Regions from separate parts of the Litchfieldia luteola genome, predicted to be linked through region 2. Evidence: predicted binding sites of a transcription regulator. Region 2 holds the regulator's gene; each other region holds the start of a gene.
What was found. The regulator Rex, encoded in region 2, represses fermentation and respiration genes when NADH is low (regulators of the CRP and FNR family bind a similar motif). The targets are predictions, from matches to a motif close to TTGTGAAATATTTCACAA.
Positions count from the first base shown of each region.

Region 1: the regulator Rex is predicted to act here: its motif matches at 2,591-2,608, upstream of J2Z26_RS02295 (TIGR04053 family radical SAM/SPASM domain-containing protein).
Region 3: the regulator Rex is predicted to act here: its motif matches at 3,238-3,255, upstream of pflB (formate C-acetyltransferase).

Region 1 is NZ_JAGGKM010000001.1:444,598-449,459, forward strand. It holds gene J2Z26_RS02265 (hypothetical protein) at 1-596, opposite strand, end outside; gene J2Z26_RS02270 (DUF2249 domain-containing protein) at 610-816, opposite strand; gene J2Z26_RS02275 (DUF2249 domain-containing protein) at 813-1,064, opposite strand; gene J2Z26_RS02280 (hypothetical protein) at 1,190-1,339, opposite strand; gene J2Z26_RS02285 (DUF2249 domain-containing protein) at 1,502-1,735, shown strand; gene J2Z26_RS02290 (molybdenum cofactor guanylyltransferase) at 1,836-2,426, shown strand; gene J2Z26_RS02295 (TIGR04053 family radical SAM/SPASM domain-containing protein) at 2,666-3,814, shown strand; gene J2Z26_RS02300 (Crp/Fnr family transcriptional regulator) at 3,832-4,530, opposite strand; gene J2Z26_RS02305 (Crp/Fnr family transcriptional regulator) at 4,761-4,862, opposite strand, start outside.
Region 2 is NZ_JAGGKM010000014.1:6,203-11,064, forward strand. It holds gene J2Z26_RS21600 (ABC-F family ATP-binding cassette domain-containing protein) at 1-467, opposite strand, end outside; gene moaC (cyclic pyranopterin monophosphate synthase MoaC) at 712-1,233, shown strand; gene J2Z26_RS21610 (redox-sensing transcriptional repressor Rex) at 1,230-1,868, shown strand; gene J2Z26_RS21615 (twin-arginine translocase TatA/TatE family subunit) at 1,899-2,084, shown strand; gene tatC (twin-arginine translocase subunit TatC) at 2,128-2,877, shown strand; gene J2Z26_RS21625 (YdiK family protein) at 2,897-3,100, opposite strand; gene J2Z26_RS21630 (CPBP family intramembrane glutamic endopeptidase) at 3,130-3,864, opposite strand; gene groES (co-chaperone GroES) at 4,205-4,489, shown strand; gene groL (chaperonin GroEL) at 4,544-4,862, shown strand, end outside.
Region 3 is NZ_JAGGKM010000007.1:145,133-149,994, reverse strand. It holds gene J2Z26_RS18745 (3-hydroxyacyl-CoA dehydrogenase family protein) at 1-525, opposite strand, end outside; gene J2Z26_RS18740 (GNAT family N-acetyltransferase) at 528-971, opposite strand; gene J2Z26_RS18735 (GNAT family N-acetyltransferase) at 1,005-1,451, opposite strand; gene J2Z26_RS18730 (gluzincin family metallopeptidase) at 1,626-3,176, shown strand; gene pflB (formate C-acetyltransferase) at 3,367-4,862, shown strand, end outside.

The DNA of each region.
Region 1 (4,862 bases), on a different contig from region 2:
CCGAATATTAATAAAGTAAACCAACCTGTTACACCAAGAAGTATATGGCTTTTTAGAAGAAACATATGATTCAGTCCTGCACTAGTGGACATATTTAGTGCCAATAAAAGACCAAGCAGAATCGTAAGTAACAAACAAAAGAGTGCACTGCCAACAAAGGCAGTAAGAATATTTTTGGATACTTGCTGTTTCATGGTCATAAACATTTGGAAAAGAAACATTAGGATTCCAATTACAGATAGCACAGCCCCATAGAGAATAAGGGAAGGAAACACATATAAGGCAATCGAAAGTAATGTAATTCCGACAGAGCTTACTGCAAATTGAAGAAATCCGAACCGCTCACTCCAAATCCTAGTTAAAAATGCGACAGGAACAAGCTGATACATTGAGCCCATCGCAATCATAAGTGCCCAACCGAGTACTAGTAAATGAGCAGCTGACCAAAGGCTAGGGGTTCTAAAAATGCCATTTATGACAAATTGTCCTGAAAAAAGGATAATCAATTGTGAACTGATAAATGCAAATAGCGCATAAAGAATGAACGAGAGCGGCAGCTTAATGTTTGTTTCCGTACCAAATTGTGTAGGTATCAATTTGCATCAGCCCTTATTTTGTGATGTCAATCTGAAAACTTCCATCTTCTCGTTCAGAAGTAGTATGCTTATATCCACTTTCTTCAAGCTGCTCATATAAAAACATAGGTCTACGATCATTAATGATGGTTAACCTTTCTCCACTTTCCATTTTCTCTAGTGCATTTAATGTCCTCATCATAGGCTGAGGAGGCTCAAGTCCACGGTTATCTAGTATCATGATTCAACACCTCGTTTTACAAAGGTTACTTTCCAGTGCTTTTTCTCTATTTCTTCTTCTTCATGGGTAAAGCCTTTTGCTTTCATCACAGCAAATAAAGGAACTGGCTTGAAAGGTGCGTGTAAAATAAATGTGTCACCAGTTTCAAGTGACTGAATAGCCTCCATAATTTTTTGAAACGGCTCAAGTTTGTTTTTTACATCCTCTCTTACATCTAATTCAACAATTCTTTCAGTGTTATGATTCATTATAAAAGACCTCCTATAATGACTTTCTTCTTTTATGATAATCATTTTCACTCTTGGATAATGTGATTTGAATCACAAGTATTAAATAAATCTTTGAGAAAAAATCATAAAAAAATCACAGAAGCCTAGGCGTCCTGTGATTTTTCATTAAAAGAATCTGCACATGTGAAACAAAGAATTGTTTTTGTTTGATCATCTATTATTCCATTAAAGAAACCATCTAAACAATGAATCTCTTTTCTACATTGTTGACAATAGCCGATATGTTCCTCCATCATTATTCCCCCTGTAGAATACTACTTTCTATTATTATATCTAAAGTTTTAACCCTAGTATGATAAAAAACATGGCTCACTAGTGATTTCGTTCACTTTAGAAACAGAGATATCCACTTAAAATGAAGCTAGTAAAACATTAAATTACAGGAGGAGTTCATAATGATTCAATTCGCAGCAAAAATAAATGCCCCTGATTTTTCACCAAGAGAGAAACACCCAAGGATATTTAACATGTTTGATGGATTAAATTCTGGTGAGTTCATGGAATTATCAAATGATCATGATCCAAGACCACTTCAATACCAATTCATGATGGAGCGCAAAGACCAATTTACATGGGAGTACTTAGAAGAAGGTCCAGAAGTATGGCGAGTGTCTATTGGGAAAAAATAAGTGTTTGATTAGGCCCCTTAAAATTTGTAGGGGGTTTTTTCTTGATTTAAATCATCATAACCGATATCATTTGGTTAAAAATGAAAGTGGGTGGAGGGCTTTGAAGGACCTTAGCTTACGACTAGGTGGAATTATACTTGCTGGTGGAGAGTCAAGAAGGTTTGGAAGCCCAAAGGCACTAGCGCGACTTAAAGATCGCTTTTTTATCGAATATGCAATTCAAGCAATTGAGGAATCAACAAAGGATATTGTAATTATTAGTCACAACTCAATCAAGAGTGAGTTAAATAGAGTAACAACTATGCCAATAATCGAAGACTTACCACAGTATAAGGGTAAAGGTCCTTTAGCTGGTATCGCAACGGGAATAAATTATCTTAAGTGCAATTGGTATATTGTACTCCCATGTGATACACCCAATATCACCAAATCTGAAATTATGTCCCTTGTAAAACATATCAAGCTAGATGTAGATGCAATTATCCCCGTAGTAAAAGGGAGAATTCAACCTCTAATTGGGGTGTATCATTCTAATGTAGTGAGTGAGATCATCGAGATCCTAGAATCTGACCATTATAAAATGATGAAGCTGTTAGATCAACTACGAGTAACTTATGTACCATTTGAAGATGAACAACCTTTTCAAAATATAAATGACTTAGAAGAATTTCAAAAACTAAACGATAAATAGTGATGAAATTCACATTCATCTATGAGTTAACTAGATATAATGAACGTACGTTAACCTGTAAGGGAGGAGGCAGTTCCTACTCCTAACTTGGTGGCGTATCCTCGATACAACGTGTGAACAACGGTTTACACGTTTTTTTGTGGAAACTAAACAAGTTTTTATAAATGTGATATGCCTCACATACTACAATCCTTCCTGGTGCTAGAATAAAGTTATTAAGAACTAGGAGGGAATACCTCATGTTTGATAGAGACTTTAATGAGAATCCATTTATTGTAATCTGGGAGTTAACAAGAGCTTGTCAGCTAAAGTGCCTGCATTGTCGAGCTGAAGCACAATATAAGCGTGATCATAGAGAGTTAACTTTTGAAGAAGGTAAGAAACTGATTGATCAGATATATGATATGCAAAATCCACTACTTGTCTTTACTGGTGGAGATCCACTTATGAGACCAGATGTATATGATATTGCGGATTATGCGATAAAAAGGGGTGTACGTGTGTCAATGACACCTAGTGCAACTCCAAATGTAACGAAAGAGGCTATTGAAAAGGCAAAAGAAGTGGGACTTGCACGTTGGGCCTTTAGTTTAGATGGACCAACAGCAGAGATTCACGACCATTTCCGTGGAACAGATGGATCGTTTGATCTGACAATGAATGCTATTAAATATTTACACGAACTTGAAATCCCAATTCAAATTAATACAGTCATCTCTCGTTACAATATGCATGCGTTAGATGAAATGGCAAAACTGATTGAAGAACTAGATTGCGTACTGTGGAGTGTGTTCTTCCTTGTTCCTACAGGAAGGGGAAAAGATTCTGATATGATTTCACCTGTAGAGCATGAGCAAGTGTTCAGATGGCTTTATGACTTAAGTAAGCGAGTGAAGTTTGACATTAAAACAACAGCTGCTCAGCATTACCGTAGAGTCGTTATCCAATCAAAAATGAGAGAAACTAAACATGAACCAACAATGATAAAGTATGAAAATGCATTAATGAAAGGGAAGACAGGTCAATTTGATGGCCTAGGTAGAGCCCCTCAAGGGGTAAATGATGGAAATGGGTTTGTTTTCATCTCTCATGTTGGTGATGTGTATCCAAGTGGCTTGCTTCCTATAAAAGCAGGAAATGTAAAAGAAACCCCACTTGCAGAAATCTATCGTGAATCACCAATTTTCAAGGATTTACGTAGTCCTGACAAATATAAGGGAAAATGTGGTGTATGTGAATTTAGATATGTGTGTGGAGGGTCTCGTTCACGTGCATATGCTATGACTGGAGATTATATGGAGAGTGAACCATTCTGCGTTTATATCCCAAAAGAACTTAGAAAAAAAGAAGAAGTAGTTAAACAAAATAAGAATAAAAAGAGCTGCTAGATATTTAATCTAGCAGCTTATTCTATACTACAAATGACAGCAGGGCATCCTTCGCAGTTTATCTCTTTTTTCAAATAGTCAAGATCGTGTATCATTATTTTTCCCTTTGAAATAGAAATAATGTTGTTTTTGCGCAGCTCGTTTAACATGCGGTTTGTGCTCTCACGTGTAGTTGCACAAAAGTTCGCTAATTCTTGATTAGTTAAGTGAAGATTAATTAAGATTCCATCGTCTTTTTTTATCCCATAGCTATTGGTCATTCTGATCAAGGTGGAGTACAGTGCTCCTTTTTTTCCAAGAAGTACAAGGTCTCTAAACTTGGTTTGTGTCTTGCGGAAATGATCACTCATCCACTTCATAAACTCCATTGCAAGCTTACCATTTTCAAAAAGTGTGCGTTCAATATTTTCTTTTTTTATAACAGCTACTTCTCCTGATTCAATTACCTGAGCATTAAATAAATACTTGGCATTCTCAGAGAATAGAGTAAGTTCACCAACTATTTCACTATGTGCACATATTCGAAGAGATAATTCTCTTCCATCTGCTGCCACTTTACTAATTTTAACTCGACCTGATTGGATAATATAAAGCTCTTTTGCCTCCATACCCTCTTGAAATAAGTAGGAACCCTTTTCCATTTTCATACTATAATCCGCCGATTTTAGCAGTTCTGTTAATTCAGTCGAAAGTGTAGGCTTTAAACAAGTAGTCATGAGGATTCACCTCTCTATTTAAATTGCTATCTATCTTTGATTTAAAAGGAAATAGCATAGACAGTCAATGACAGCAAAGTGAATAAGATGTAGGTTTTTCATCATAAAATGCTTGGAAACGTTGATATATACAGACTGAGAGCCTTTTTGAACAAATTCTTACAATTTGATAAGAATCACTTTATGGATAAAAAAATAGGAATTCAGCTTTATCAGCCTCTTCCTATTACTTAAGCAAACATTTGAACTTTGTAGAGTGTACAAAACTTACACCAGTCAACAATCACAATCTTTTTGTCATAAATAGCAATGACATTGTCATTTTTTAAACG
Region 2 (4,862 bases):
GAGAAATTAAATCCATGTAAAATGGATCTAATATCAGATTCATATTGGTAGCCACCTTGCTCTTTAAAGTTTATTTGCAATTGGTCATATTCAGCCAATAATCGTTGATAACTAGCTTCATTTTGGATGATATCGGGATCACCCATTTTCTGTTCAAGTTCTCTTAGGTCAGCTTCTAGTTTTTTCAATGGTGCAAAGACAGTCAACATCTCATTCCAAATTGACAGACTTGATTCGAGACCTGTATCTTGTGCTAAGTAGTTGATTGAGAGGTTTTTTGGCTTAATGATTTCTCCACCATCATGGGACATTTGCCCGGAAATAATTTTTAGTAGTGTAGATTTACCCGCACCATTTCTTCCTACAAGGGCAATTCTATCTCTTGATTGTACTTCTAGTTTTATATTAGATAAAATAAGATCAGCACCAAAGTATTTTTTTAGCTGATTTACTTGTAATAAAATCATGTTTATTCACCTCTTAGTATAAGCTAAGTGTATCTTATCAGAGCTTGAGAGGGCAACTTATTATACAGCATTAGAGTAATACTAAAAATACCCATATCACAATTGTGTCAAAACTTTGAACAAACTCTTTCCTTTAACGATATGGATTTTATTAGGATGCAACTAAGAAAGTGAAATAAATCACAGAACTTCATAAGACAGACGAGGTAAAATAGTGTATAGTCTACTATGGGAGGAGATTTATATGTCGTCTTTCACTCATTTTAATGATCAAGGTCGTGCCAAAATGGTAGACATTACAGATAAAACGAGTACCATTCGGACTGCAATTGCAAAGTCGAGTGTTCAAGTAAATAAAGAGATATACGAAAAGATAACCCAAAATGCAATTAAAAAGGGTGATGTGCTAGCTGTTGCTCAAGTAGCAGGAATTATGGCTGCCAAAAAAACCTCTGATATTATTCCAATGTGTCACCCACTTGCATTAAAAGGGGTAGATATTTCATTTAATTGGAAGAATGAAGAAGAAGAATATCATCTGCTTATACGTGTTGAAGTTAAGACAAAGGGAAGTACGGGTGTTGAGATGGAAGCTCTAACTGCTGCATCTGCAACAGCCTTAACTGTATATGACATGTGTAAAGCAGTCGATAAAGGGATGATCATCGGTCCTACTTTCTTAATAGAAAAAACAGGTGGTAAAAACGGAGACTTTAAAAGAGATGAAAGCCTTTTAGATGGTTTGAATGTGGGGGATGAAAGTTGAATATAGATCAATCAAAAATACCACAAGCAACTGCTAAAAGATTACCGTTATACTATAGATTTTTAAAGAACCTACATGCCTCAGGAAAGTTAAGAGTTTCCTCTGCAGAACTGAGTGAGGCAGTAAAAGTGGATTCAGCAACAATTCGCCGAGACTTTTCCTATTTTGGAGCGTTGGGAAAAAAAGGATATGGATACAATGTGAATTATCTGTTATCCTTTTTCAGAAAAACGTTAGATCAAGATGAATTAACTGCAGTAACGTTAATTGGAGTAGGTAATTTAGGAACTGCATTTTTGCACTATAACTTCTCTAAAAACAATAATACTAAAATAGAATTGGCTTTTGATGTAGATCAATCAAAAATCGGAACAGAAGTTGGTGGCGTATCAGTCTATCATTTAGATGAACTAGAGGAACGTTTACCTGAAAATGTAACGGTTGCTATATTAACTGTACCTGTTGGGTCAGCTCAACCGATCACAGACCGCTTAATACAAAAAGGGATAAAGGGAATATTGAACTTTACCCCAGCTCGAATAAATGTTCCGGAGCACATTAGGGTACATCATATTGATTTAGCAGTAGAATTACAGTCACTCGTATACTTCTTAAAACATTATCCAAGTGAATAAATAAGAATCCCTTTAAAGGAGGTGAAGGATATGCCGAATATTGGAATTGGAAGCCTTCTACTAATCGTGTTTGTAGCACTATTAATTTTTGGACCTAGAAAATTACCTGAGCTTGGAAAAGCAGCGGGTAATACACTTCGTGAATTTAAGAACGCAACAAAAGGTTTAGCTGATGATGAAGACGAGGACAAAAAGAAAAATGAAGAACTAAAATAACTTTTGATTTAAAATGCTTTAGTTGTGGTTAGGATGATTCATTATGACAGAAAAAGAAATGTCCGTATATGACCATATAGGTGAGCTTCGAAAACGACTGATATATATAGTCGTTTTCTTTTTCCTGGCTATGGTTGGTGGCTTTTTCTTAGCAGAACCGATAATTGTATATTTACAACATGCGGACGAAGCTAAGGAATTAACGATGAACTCGTTTCGCCCTGCGGACCCAATTAAAATATATATGCAATTTGCTTTTATTATAGCATTTGTAATCACTTCACCCATTATCTTATATCAATTATGGGCTTTCATTAGTCCAGGACTTTACGAAAAAGAACGCAAAGTAACCTTGAGTTATATTCCCATTTCTGTATTTCTGTTTCTAGTGGGTATTTCCTTTTCTTACTTTATTCTTTTCCCGTTCGTTTTTGACTTTATGGGAAGACTTGCTGATCGGTTAGACATAAATCAAGTGATCGGAATTAATGAGTACTTTCAGTTTCTTTTTCAACTAACTCTTCCATTTGGGCTACTTTTCCAAATGCCAGTAGTTATTATGTTTTTAACAAGGCTTGGAATTGTAACTCCAATGTTTTTGGTGAAAGTACGAAAGTATGCGTACTTTGTCCTCTTAGTCATTGGAGCGTTTATAACTCCACCTGAACTGTTGTCACATATGATGGTAACTCTTCCGTTGTTTGGACTATATGAAATCAGTATTCTTGTATCTAAAGGTGCATATCGGAAAGCGAAGAAAGCAGAAATGCTCTATCAAAATGAACAAAAATAAACCTCCCGATTTGGGAGGTTTATTTATTTTTAAGCTGTTTGATTTTATTATTTAAGGAAAACATTCGAATGGCTACTCCAAAGTCAAAAGTAGCTACAGCGATCAGTAGAATGGTTCCAAAATTCCAGATTGTATCTTCAACACTTTCTACGGCTAAATAAGTGAATAGTAATCCCATTAGTGTATACATAATTCCCATGAAAAAGGGTGATGTTCGACGCATTGTAAGTCCTCCAGTGAAGTTCCGTTAACCTATAATAAGAAAGATATGAAAGATTGCATTTTCTCTGCTTCTTTCATAATCCTTTCAATATCCTCTGCAAAAATAGTTTGCACGACTACGACAAGTGTATTCATGGCTACATGAGCGAATATAGGTACAAGCAAACGCCCTGTCTTTACGTAAAGAAATGCAAAGGTAAAGCCCATAGCTGAATATAATAACAAGTGCTCTGGTTCCATATGAACAAGTGCAAAGATAACTGAACTTAGGAAAGCAGAGATCCAGAAATTGAATTTTCGATAAAATGATCCAAAAATAATTTTTCTAAAAATAATCTCCTCAAGAATAGGTCCGATAATAGATGTAACGATAATCAGTAAAGGTGTAGTCTTTATCAGTTGGATAATTTGTTGAGTGTTCTCTGAGCCAGGTTCAATACCAAGAAGGTTTATTTCAATACTAGCAGCGATACCTTGAGCAAACATGGCTAAAAATACCCCACCAACAGCCCATCCTACTGCACTCGCCCCTGAAGAACGCTGATCAGCTAAATGTCTGTCTTTTATATCTTGTCGTAATATATATAAAATCATTAGTAAAGCTGCAAAGAAGCTAATAATTAGCCAGTATGTAGATGCGAGAGTGAAGGCTGTATCATAATCTTCTCCACCGAACCCAAAGTATAATAATATCGGAATTCCAATAATTCCAGAAAGTTGCATTACTATATAAGTCAAAATGACATACCAATAACGTTTCTCCAAATGTAAGGTCTCCTTTTTAGTTACTATGAATTAAAAATACAATAGTATTTTACCATATAATACTCTGCTTCTCTTACTATTATGATTTTAGACTTAGTAGATAAAGTAGAAAAAGGAAAAATAGATAAATTTTTAACATTTCTAGTTTAGAATTCCGTTGGTGTGACATAATCTAGAAGGGTGTGGAAAATTTTGCTGGGTATTAAAATTTTTTTGCTTAAATACTTGCAAAAAAAATAGAGATTATTTAATATAATAATTGTGTTAGCACTCAAGGTTAGTGAGTGCTAATAAAAAACCAAACTAAAAATTATAAGATTATTTGAGGAGGTTGTTTCACTTGTTAAAGCCATTAGGTGATCGTGTTGTAATTGAACTTGTACAATCTGAAGAAAAAACAGCAAGTGGTATTGTGTTACCAGATTCCGCTAAGGAAAAGCCGCAAGAAGGCAAGGTTATTGCTGTTGGAACAGGTCGTGTATTAGAAAATGGTGAGCGCGTGGCTCTTGAGGTTTCTGTAGACGATCGCATTATCTTCTCAAAATATGCTGGTACTGAAGTAAAATACGAAGGTGCTGAATACTTAATTTTACGTGAAAGTGATATCTTAGCTATTCTTGGCTAATCGAATTCATACTTAATAAAAATACTTACAATAACTTGAGGAGGGTACATACAAATGGCTAAAGAAATTAAATTTAGTGAAGACGCTCGTCGCTCTATGCTTCGTGGTGTAGATGCGTTAGCTAACGCTGTTAAAGTAACATTAGGACCAAAAGGACGTAACGTGGTTCTTGAGAAAAAATATGGTTCTCCACTTATCACTAATGACGGAGTAACAATCGCAAAAGAAATCGAGTTAGAAGATGCATTCGAAAACATGGGTGCTAAATTAGTAGCTGAAGTTGCTAGTAAAACAAATGAAATTGCTGGTGACGGTACAACAACTGCTACAGTTCTTGCTCAAGCGATGATCCGCGAAGGCCTTAAAAACGTAA
Region 3 (4,862 bases), on a different contig from region 2:
ACATGCGGATAGAAATTCAATTACTTGCTCAATTACCTCAGCCTTTGTTTGCTTACTAGGGACAACTTCAACTAAACGTACTAAATGGGCAGGGTTAAAAAAATGAACCACTAACATGCGGTCTGCAAATGAAACACCCTCAGCTAGTCTTTCAATTGAATAGGTTGATGTATTTGATGCAACGATTGTATTTTCACCAATTATAAATTCCAGTTTTTCATAGAGTTCTTTCTTCAACTCAATGATTTCTGGAACTGCTTCAATTATAAGGCTTGCGCCTGAGACAGCATGTATCAAATCGGTAGAGTAAGTGAGGTTACTTTCTATTCTATCGATTTCTATTTCACTAATATAATTCTCTTCAACCATAAGCTTAAGGTTTGTATGTATTCTTGTCTTAGCAAGCTGCAATACTTGCTCATTAATATCGTAAATAACAACTGGAAATGAAGCAGCGGCGAATACTTGACCAATGCCATGTCCCATTGTACCAGAACCAAGCACACAAATTGTTTGATGACTCATTCTTACTCCTCCTCAGTAGGCGATATAGGATAGATGTATTCAATTATCTGTTTATCAGCAGTAAATCCATGGCTTTCGTATAACTTAATGGCAGATGTGGGGTTTTGAGTATCAACGGTTAACCTCACTTCAGCAATACCTTTAATTTTCATTCTGTTCATTACCTCTCGCAAAAGAGCTTTTCCAATGCCTTTACCCTGATACTTCCTAAGTACAGCTATCGTTGAAATGACACCTTTCTTCTCATCGGTGATATAGCTTGATAAGAATCCCACTCTCTCACTTTTCTCATTATTACAAAGTAGGTAGAATTCCTCCGAGAACTCTGAGCTAGTAAACTCATATTTTACACTTTCTATTGAAAGTTGATCAGGACTCTTTCGCCAAGAAAATGCGTCATTATTGATTAAGGTCCAATCAGTTGCGTCATCGAGAGTCGGAACGATAAACGAGAAACCTTTAGGCAGTGAAACCTTTGATTATTTCAAGGATTTACATTGATAAGATAATAAATCGGTATGTTTTTGGAGGCCTAGCTTTTCTGCTAGTTCATTTTGTCCCTTTATATGTGTTCGCACCATTTGATCATAAATAATCGTTTGCTTTTCATTGTTAGCTCGTGCTCTCAAATGTTCGATTGAGTGGCTAACAAGCTTTGTACCAATACCTTTTCTTCTCCAGTTTGGATGGACAGTTCCATAACTATAGACGTGAATAGAAGAGTCTCCCTTTACATGACATAAGGCATTATAACCAATAATTTTTTCATCGTGTAAAGCGACAAATGTATTTTCCCTTATTTCTTCTCCTGGCTCATCAAACCATTGATTCAGTTCTTCTACGGTTGTCAGCCCTCCAACCTTTTCAACATGGTATATCTCGTTGATTATGACTGCTATTTCATTAATATCCTTGTCTCGAAACAATCTTATTTCCACCAAACGACACCTTTTTCTTAATGTATGTTGTTAAATAAAGTATAAAGGACATGGTAGTATATAACAATTTAATATTTAAATTGTCAGATTTATATAAATAGTTCTATCTATTAATGCTACGATTAATTAATCTAGATAACTGAAAACAAAGGAGCCGTGAAGATGAACGATATTTTTGATGTGGAAAAGCTGACTAGGATTCTTGACGAGGTAGAGTGGAAAAAGGCCTACGAAGACGAATTACGTAAATTAGGAGAATTTTCAAAGGAAATTAATCAACTAACCTATCAAATGTATGCAACGAGCGAGCAAGATCCTAAGCTCCAAGAAATGACAGAAGTTCGCCAAAGTCTTCTTACAAATCCAAATTTCAAAGCAATGCTAGAAGAATGGGCTATAAAAATAGAGGACAATCAATGGAAAAAACGTATACACCTGATGCTACAAGAAATCCAAAATCAAGAAATTGAAGCAGATACGAAAGTCCTTACTCTAAAAAATCAACTTGAAGGGAAGATATTCAGCAAAACCTTTGATGTAGATGGCACAACTTACAACAGTGGCCAGGTTCATTCAGCATTAATGGATCACGAGGACAGATCTGTAAGACGTAGATTAGTAGAAGCAATGAACTCCTATAGTAATGAACTAACAGAAGACTTTCGGAATCTATTAAAATTGCGGAATCAAAAAGCGAGGGAATACGGCTATACGAACTATCACCATTATAAGTTCAGTTCGGCTAATTTAAATTTCGAGCAATATAAAGAAGAATGCTTGCGCATGTTTTCCAATTGTAGGCCTTTGATAAATGAGTGGGGTAACCGCATAAAAGAACGGTTTGGTTATGAAACTCTACATGTATACGATCTATTGTATGTTGCAACAAATTTCTCAGATATTGATCAGTCTATCTTTTCAGGTGAAAAAATCAAAGTAGCTATTGAAGAAGCCTTATCTTATTTTGATTTAGATTTGAAAAATTCACCAATTGATGTACAGCTTTTACTTATTCCATATGGAGGTTTTTGTATGGAGATTTCTCCAGAGGATATTAAGCTTGTCATTAATAATCGGAATAGTCATTTGGCCTATGCAACTGGTTTCCACGAACTTGGTCATGCTTTGTATAATCAATTTGCCTCTACTGATATTTATGAATTCAAGCAATTTCAAAGTAATATCGGTCATGAAGGTATGGCAGAATTGTTTATGACTATTCCATATCAAAGAGAATGGTTGTCCAATTATTTTAAGCTAGATACTAACTCGGTTAATCAACTTGTTGAATCCAAGCACCTAGCTGATTTATTTATCTCGTTATTTTATTTCTATATTAGTTTACTAGAATATGAACTATATCAGAATCCTGATTGTGATATGGCCGAAGTTTCAAAAAGCCTTTTAAAAGAAGTCTTTGATATAGAAGGACCAAGCCAGCATCCCGCAACTCAAGTTATGCTTATTGGCTATCCAATCTATGTACAGGATTATATCTATGCTGACGGAATCCGTGACATGTTACGATATCATTTTCAAATAGACGGGATGTATAAAGAGGAGGATGTGTTTAAAAAGATAAAGAACACATTCATGGAACCAACTGAACGACTCACCTGGCAAGAACGAGTACAATCCCTTTGTGGTGAGGAATTCACTTTTACGTATTTCGAAGACTATTTAGTAAATAAACAAACGACAAAAATGAAGTGATGAATGGTCAAAATCAGCAGAAAAGTTAACAAACCTCTTTAAAGCAAGGGATATATTTCACTTGCTCAAAGGTTCACAAATATGTCACTCATTCCCTCTGTTATATCGATAGGGAACGTAGTATCTTATAAGTATAAAGCTGTTATACAAAAAATACTAACCCTGTACTAATTCAAGGAGGGAAATTAACATGAAACAATGGCAAGGCTTTACACTTGGTGACTGGACAAATGAAATTAATGTTAGAGATTTCATTTTAAATAATATATCGATCTATGAAGGTAATGAATCTTTCTTAGCACCTGCTACCGAACCTACAAAAGCTCTCTGGAAACAAGTGATGGAACTTACAAAGCAGGAACGCGAAAATGGCGGTGTCCTGGATATGGATACTGAAATTGTATCAACGATTACATCACATGGCGCTGGTTATTTAAACGTAAACCAAGAGAAAATTGTTGGCTTACAAACTGATCAACCTTTTAAGCGTTCTCTACAACCATTTGGTGGAATTCGAATGGCTGAACAAGCATGCGAGTCATATGGTTACAAAGTGAATGAGGAAGTAAGCAACGTGTTTTCAAACTTCCGTAAAACACATAATCAAGGTGTTTTCGATGCTTATAATGATGACATGAAAGCTGTTCGTAAGGCTGGTATCATCACTGGACTTCCTGATGCATATGGTCGTGGAAGAATCATCGGTGACTATCGCCTGGTAGCACTTTATGGAATTGATAAGTTAATTGAAGAAAAGCAAGCTGACCTTCGTAATGGTCCAAAAACAATGACAGAAGAAGTGATCCGCCTTCGCGAGGAAATTTCTGAACAAATTAGAGCACTAGAAGAAGTGAAGGATATGGCAAAGACATATGGCTTTGACATCTCTGAGCCTGCTACAACTGCAGTAGAAGCTTTTCAGTGGTTGTATTTCGGATACCTAGCAGCTATTAAGGAACAAAATGGAGCTGCAATGAGCTTAGGACGCACAAGTTCTTTCCTTGATATCTATATTGAAAGAGATATCAAAAATGGTGTATTAACTGAAGAAGAAGCACAAGAATTAGTTGACCATTTTGTCATGAAGCTTCGCTTAGTTAAGTTTGCAAGAACTCCTGATTATAATGAGCTATTCAGTGGTGACCCGACTTGGGTAACTGAAGCTATTGGTGGTATCTCAATCGAGGGCCTTCCATTGGTAACGAAGAACTCATTTAGATTTCTTCACACATTGGATAACCTAGGTCCGGCTCCAGAACCAAACTTAACCGTTCTATGGTCTACAAAATTGCCAGAAGCATTCAAAAAATACTGTGCAAACATGTCTATCAAAACTAGCTCAATCCAATATGAAAATGATGATATTATGCGTCCTGAATTTGGCGATGATTATGGAATTGCGTGCTGTGTTTCTGCAATGAAGATTGGTAAACAGATGCAATTTTTCGGAGCACGTGCGAACCTTGCAAAAGCTTTACTTTATGCAATAAATGGTGGCGTAGACGAAAAGCTAAAAGCTCAAATTGGCCCTACGTTTGCACCAGTCACTTCTGAATTTTTAGAGTATGAAGATGTAATGAACAAGTTTGACAATGTGATGGAATGGCTTGCCGAAACGTATATAAATACACTTAATGTAATTCATTATATGCATGATAAGTATTCTTACGAGCGCATCGAACTAGC